Linked DNA regions of Parasedimentitalea psychrophila. Each later gene encodes a partner of the first gene's protein in a complex. Links are inferred from orthologs where the notes say so. Each region holds a gene or a part of one and is shown on either strand. Other genes may lie near its edges.

Region 1 (3,287 bases):
GTCTGAAACCGTGGTTTATTCAGGCCATGAATACACGCAGTCCAACGGCGCCTTTGCCTTGACGATCGAACCGGACAACCCCGCATTGCAGGCCCGCGTCGCCGATATCGCCAAAGCACGTGCAACCGGCAAAGCAACGGTGCCCTCATTGCTGTCGCTGGAATTGGCGACAAATCCGTTCCTGCGCGCCGGACAGGACAAGTTAAAGCAAGCCATTGGCATGGAAGGCATTGATTCAGAACTGATTTTCACTGAGATCCGCAAACGGAAAGACGCCTTTTGACGGATCCCCCAGCTGTGAAAAAAAGCACGTCTCCAAGGAATGTGACCATTATTTACAAGAAAAGCCTTGAAGCTACGGCTGTATCAACCAAAATCTAACACTATGAGGACATGGTTGGTACTAGGGAAGATTGGTAAACCTACGATCTCTCCACCGACCCAAGACAGAGGAGCACGCCCGTGCCTTCATTCTCGAGCACACTAGAAACCGCCATCCATGCCGCGCTTGCGCTGGCCAACGAAAGGCGTCACGAATTCGCCACCTTGGAGCATCTGCTGCTGTCGCTTCTGGACGAGCCAGAAGCCGCCCGCGTCATGCAGGCCTGCAGCGTTGATCTGACTGAACTGCGCAAGACCCTGGTGGAATTTGTCGATGAAGACCTGGCCAATCTGGTCACCGACATCGACGGCTCCGAAGCGGTGCCAACGGCCGCCTTCCAGCGGGTGATCCAGCGCGCTGCGATCCACGTTCAAAGTTCAGGCCGCACCGAAGTGAGCGGCGCCAATGTGCTGGTGGCAATCTTTGCCGAGCGCGAAAGCGACGCCGCCTATTTCCTGCAGGACCAGGAAATGACCCGCTATGACGCGGTCAACTATATTGCCCATGGCGTCGCCAAGGATCCCGCCTTTGGCGAGCCACGCCCGGTAACCGGCGCCCATGACCCGGATGATGAAATCCAGACCGTCACCGAAGAGGACAAAAAGGAAAGCGCGCTCGACAAATACTGCGTCGACCTGAACGCCAAATCGCGCGAGGGTGAAATCGACCCGTTGATCGGCCGCGACCAGGAGGTCGAGCGCTGCATCCAGGTGCTGTGCCGCCGCCGCAAGAACAACCCGCTGCTGGTGGGCGACCCTGGTGTTGGCAAAACCGCCATCGCCGAAGGTCTTGCCCGCAAGATCGTCGCCGGTGAAATCCCAGAGGTGCTGTCGAAAACCACCATATTCTCGCTCGACATGGGGTCGCTGCTGGCCGGCACCCGCTATCGCGGTGATTTTGAGGAACGCCTGAAAGCAGTGGTCACCGAGCTGGAGGCCCATCCGGACGGGGTTCTGTTCATTGACGAGATCCACACGGTGATTGGCGCCGGGGCCACCTCGGGCGGGGCAATGGATGCCTCGAACCTGCTGAAACCCGCGCTACAGGGTGGCAAGCTGCGCACCATGGGGTCGACCACCTACAAGGAATTCCGCCAGCACTTTGAAAAGGACCGCGCCCTGGCGCGTCGGTTCCAGAAAATCGACGTCGATGAGCCCTCGGTTGATGATTCAGTAAAGATCCTGCGCGGGTTAAAACCGTATTTCGAGGAGCATCACGGCACCAAATACACCTCGGAAGCTATCAAGACGGCGGTGGAATTGGCGGCGCGTTATATCAATGACCGCAAGCTGCCCGACAGCGCCATTGACGTGATCGACGAAGCCGGCGCCGCCCAGCATCTGATCATCGAAAGCAAGCGCCGCAAGACCATCGGTGTCAAAGAGATCGAGGCGGTGGTGGCCAAGATTGCCCGCATCCCGCCCAAGTCGGTTTCCAAGGACGATGCCGCAGTGCTGAAAGATCTGGAGAAATCCCTCAAACGGGTGGTGTTTGGTCAGGACAAGGCCATTGGCGCCCTGTCCTCGGCGATCAAACTGGCCCGTGCCGGCCTGCGCGAACCGGAAAAACCCATTGGCAACTACCTGTTCACCGGCCCCACTGGCGTCGGCAAAACCGAGGTGGCCAAACAGCTGTCCGATATGCTGGGGCTGGAACTGCTGCGGTTCGATATGTCCGAATACATGGAGAAACACGCGGTCTCACGCCTGATCGGTGCGCCTCCGGGCTATGTCGGCTTTGATCAGGGTGGCTTGCTGACCGACGGTATTGACCAGCATCCGCATTGCGTGTTGCTGCTGGACGAGATCGAAAAGGCACATCCGGATGTGTTCAACATCCTGCTGCAGGTGATGGACCACGGCGAGCTGACCGACCACAATGGCCGCACGGTGAATTTCCGCAATGTGATCCTGATCATGACCTCTAACGCCGGCGCTTCGGAAATGGCAAAATCGGCCATTGGCTTTGGCCGGGACCGCCGCGAGGGCGAGGATACAGCCGCGGTTGAACGCACCTTCACGCCAGAGTTCCGCAACCGTCTGGACGCGGTGATCTCCTTTGCGCCGCTGCCCAAAGAAGTGATCATGCAGGTGGTCGAAAAATTCGTGCTGCAACTCGAAGCGCAATTGCTGGATCGCCATGTCTCGATCGAGCTGACCCGCCCGGCCGCCGAATGGATTGCCAACAAGGGCTATGATGACAAGATGGGGGCCCGGCCACTGGCCCGCGTCATCCAGGAGTACATCAAGAAACCGCTGGCCGAAGAGCTGCTGTTTGGCAAGCTCGCCAAAGGCGGGCTGGTCAAGGTTGGCATCAAGGATGGCGCCCTGGATCTGCGCATCGAAGGCCCCGTCAAGCCAAGGATCTCGGGCGACAAGCCACCGCTGCTCACCGCGGATTGATGCTACGGCTTGCCCTTCTGGCCCTGATACTCACGCTCGCCCCCCCTGTGGGGGCGAGCGATTTTATGTTGCGCCTGCCCCTTGACTGCACCCTTGGCCAGACTTGTTTCATCCAGCACCAGGTTGACCGGGATCCCGGCCCGGCTGTGACCGACTATCACTGCGGCGGGCTGAGCTATGATGGCCATAACGGCACTGATTTCCGCCTTCCCACATTGGCCGACATGGAGCGTGGCGTTGCTGTGCTGGCTTCCGCCCCCGGTGTGGTGCGCGGAATGCGCGACGGGGTGGCAGATGTCGGGCCAACCGCTGCCACGGCAGGCAAGGAATGTGGCAATGGCGTGGTGTTACGCCACGCAAATGGCTGGGAAACCCAGTATTGCCATATGAAATCCGGCTCGCTCCGGGTGGAGCCCGGCCAGCGGCTGACAGCGGGCACCGTTTTGGGCCAGGTCGGGCTAAGCGGCAAATCCGAGTTCCCGCATCTTCACCTGACCCTGCGC
Region 2 (3,097 bases), 400 kb from region 1 along the record:
ATAATTCGGGATGCGTGCGGCGCGCGGCAATCGACGACAGGTTGATGATCGACCCCTGCGGCCCATTGCCCTCACGGGTCTCGCCCTGCTTCATCATCCGCTTCGCCACCTGCTGCGACAGGCGCAGCGTTGGCAGCAAATTCTGGGTCAGCAATTTATAGGTCGACTCGTCTTCGGGGTCGAGCGGGTCACTGGTCAGCACCTGGCGCGCGCCATTGACCAGAATATCGACCTGGTCGAACGCATCGATGGTGGCGGACAGCAGGTTTGCAATGGTCAGGCGCTCGCGCAGGTCGCCCGCAAAATAACGCTTACTGCTATCCTCGGGCTGATCGCCCAACTCGCGGATCAGCCCAGCCTCGTCTACATCCGCAAACATCACATTTGCACCGGCCGCGACAAACTGCTTGCCGATCGCCAGACCAATACCATTGGCTGCACCGGTCACAATGGCAGTCTTGCCGGAAATGGAAAAGGACATCTTATGGGGCTCCGTCGGGATAATGCAGAGGTCAGGGTAAACCGCATTTGCCTGCTTGGGAACCGCAACCGTTAACCCGGCTAGCGGCGCAAGCGTTTTGGGCGGTGGGCATGCAACACTTTGAACCGCTTATCACCGGCGATTTCCGTCACCTGCACAAACAATTCAGCCAGGGTCGTCTCGTAGGGCAAATGCCGGTTCGCCACCATCCACAGGCTCCCCGAGGGCGTCAGCACCCGCGCAGCTGTGGCGATAAAGGCCTGCCCCAGCGAGGGCTCGGCCTTGCGGCCCGCGTGAAACGGCGGGTTCATAATGACCCCATCCTGCAGCTTTGGCGGCTTCCACCCCCGCGCGTCTGCCCAATGAAACTGCGCCCGCGGGTCAGTCACATTCCGCTTGGCACAGGCCATTGCGCTGTGATCGGCCTCAACCAGGTGCAGGTTTTCGATGACGGTGTCACGCGGCAGCAATTGCGCCGAAAGATAGCCCCAACCGGCGCCCAGATCCACCAGGTTGCGGCCCAGCTTGCTCGGCAACGACTCTGCCAGCAGACGCGAGGCCGGGTCGATGCCATCTGCCGAGAACACCCCCGGTGCGGTGGAAAAACCATCGACCAGAGTGAAATCTTCAGCCAGCCAATCGGCAAAAACCTGCCCGTCAGCGTCAACCCAGAAGGTTTTACCATGCGCCTTGGAGATCGCGGGTGACGGCTCTGTCAGCTTTCGGACCGCCTTGTAGAGCGAATCGATGCCATCCGTTTTGGCCCCGTCAATCAGCACCGGGCCGCTGCTGGCGGCGACGGCCTGGGCCACCAGATGCCGCGCCAAGGCTTTGGCACGGGGCAGGAAAACCACGGCAGCGGCGATCTCGGTGCCCGGCTCCAGCGCCGCCACACAGTCATAACCACGATCGGCAAAGACATCATGATCGGCGCGCATCGGCTGCACCACCAACACCTGGTCGCGTGGCAGCGCTGACAGGTCGTGCTCCTCCCGAGGCAGGAAAACGGCGATCTTGCCCGTTGCGGGCACAACAAAGCCACCTGACGCGAGCGCCAGAGATAGACGGATGGACATGCGCAGAGCCCCTTATTCTTCTTTTTCCATGGTACATTGCAGCGGGTGCTGCTGTCGGCGGGCAAAATCCATCACCTGGCCAACTTTGGTTTCGGCGATTTCATGGCTGAAAACACCAACCACCGCCAGACCTTTTTTATGGACCACCAGCATGATCTCAAACGATTCGGCATGGGTCATGCCAAAAAACCGCTCCAGCACCATCACCACAAATTCCATCGGCGTATAGTCGTCGTTCAGCAGCAACACCTTATATCGTGGAGGGCGCTGGGTCTTCGGCTTCGTCTTGGTGATGACTCCGGTATCCGTAGAGTCATCTGACTGGTCCGACATGATATGGGGCAGCAAGGTCATTTGAGGTTTTATCCGGGTCAGGCCTAAGAGTTCGTCCCCGCTTATATAGCCTCTATGTCGGCGAGGAAAAGAGAAAGCGAGCAATACAATGGCACCCGTTTTCACCACCACCGGTTTTGATGCGGATGATTGGCTCTGGCACCACCCGCGTTTCTTTCGGATTGCGCAACAAAAATTCACCGAATTGCGGAGGGACCACGCGCCTGTTGATCCGGCTGAGGGGATCACACACCCGTTGATTCAAGCTGGCGGGGGCGCGCGCAGGATGATGGTTGGAAATTCGCTCCGCTCGGTGGTAGCGCCGATGAGTGTGGCGGGGGATGGGCCCCCCATATGCCCCACAATTCCCCGCAGCCGGACCTCGGGCCACGAATACCAACACGACGTCGGCCCGGCTGTTGTGGCACGAAGGCACCAGTTGAATAAAAAAATGCCTATATTCATGGTAACACTCTCTTAACGAACACCTCATCTAGTGTGCGGCCGCGCGTAGACCCACCGCATGTCGACCGCTGCGCTGGATGCTTTTAACACCACGCCAAAGCTGTTGTTTTTTCCAAAGCCCGCATGTGTTAACTTCCGGTTAGGTAAAAAGTCAGCCGGAAAACCGGCGGCATGAGGCAGACATGGCAAATATCGCGCAGGTTCGGTGCATCCGTCCGACCCGTTTGGGTTTGGGTATTCTAACAGCATTCTGGCTGGGCATTGTGATGCCTTTGGCCGCCAATGCCGCGCCTTACGCGGCGATGGTGATGGATGCCCGCACCGGTAAGGTTCTTCACTCCCGCAACGCCGACACCCGGCTGCATCCGGCCTCACTGACCAAAATGATGACGCTGTACATCGTCTTTGAGGCGGTGCGGAACGGCGAGATTTCACTGGACACCAAGATCAAGATTAGCCGCAATGCCACCGCTGAGCCGCCCTCAAAGCTGGGCCTCAGAACCGGGCAGAAAATCGCGCTGCGATATCTGATCCGCGCTGCAGCGGTGAAATCCGCCAATGACGCAGCCACCGCACTGGGAGAGGCCATCTCGGGGTCCGAGGCCGCGTTTGCGCGCCGCATGACCCGCACCGCAAAATCCCTGGGCATGACCCGCACCACCTTCCGAAATGCCCATGGGCTGACCCAGTCCGGGCATCTGTCAACGGCACGGGATATGACCCTGCTGGGGCGCCATATGCT

Evidence for each region.
Region 2: the proteins of clpA (region 1) and clpS are in contact, whole or in part, in a solved structure (PDB 1LZW), measured with the Escherichia coli proteins. The link is inferred for Parasedimentitalea psychrophila from one-to-one orthologs.

The regions. Positions count from the first base shown.
Region 1 is NZ_CP127247.1:2,470,903-2,474,189, reverse strand. The notes cover bases 158-3,123. They hold clpA (ATP-dependent Clp protease ATP-binding subunit ClpA), read left to right. Parts: upstream 158-462; coding sequence 463-2,784; downstream 2,785-3,123. Other genes in these bases: QPJ95_RS12020 (M23 family metallopeptidase), read left to right, coding at 2,850-3,123; gloB (hydroxyacylglutathione hydrolase), read left to right, coding at 158-283. Also shown: more of gloB, read left to right, coding at 1-157; more of QPJ95_RS12020, read left to right, coding at 3,124-3,287. UniProt on the Escherichia coli protein: ATP-dependent specificity component of the ClpAP protease. It directs the protease to specific substrates. It has unfoldase activity. The primary function of the ClpA-ClpP complex appears to be the degradation of unfolded or abnormal proteins.
Region 2 is NZ_CP127247.1:2,073,961-2,077,057, reverse strand. The notes cover bases 241-3,016. They hold clpS (ATP-dependent Clp protease adapter ClpS), read right to left. Parts: upstream 1,912-3,016; coding sequence 1,570-1,911; downstream 241-1,569. Other genes in these bases: QPJ95_RS10015 (D-alanyl-D-alanine carboxypeptidase family protein), read left to right, coding at 2,538-3,016; QPJ95_RS10030 (class I SAM-dependent methyltransferase), read right to left, coding at 562-1,557; QPJ95_RS10035 (SDR family NAD(P)-dependent oxidoreductase), read right to left, coding at 241-481. Outside these bases: more of QPJ95_RS10035, read right to left, coding at 1-240; more of QPJ95_RS10015, read left to right, coding at 3,017-3,097. UniProt on the Escherichia coli protein: Involved in the modulation of the specificity of the ClpAP-mediated ATP-dependent protein degradation.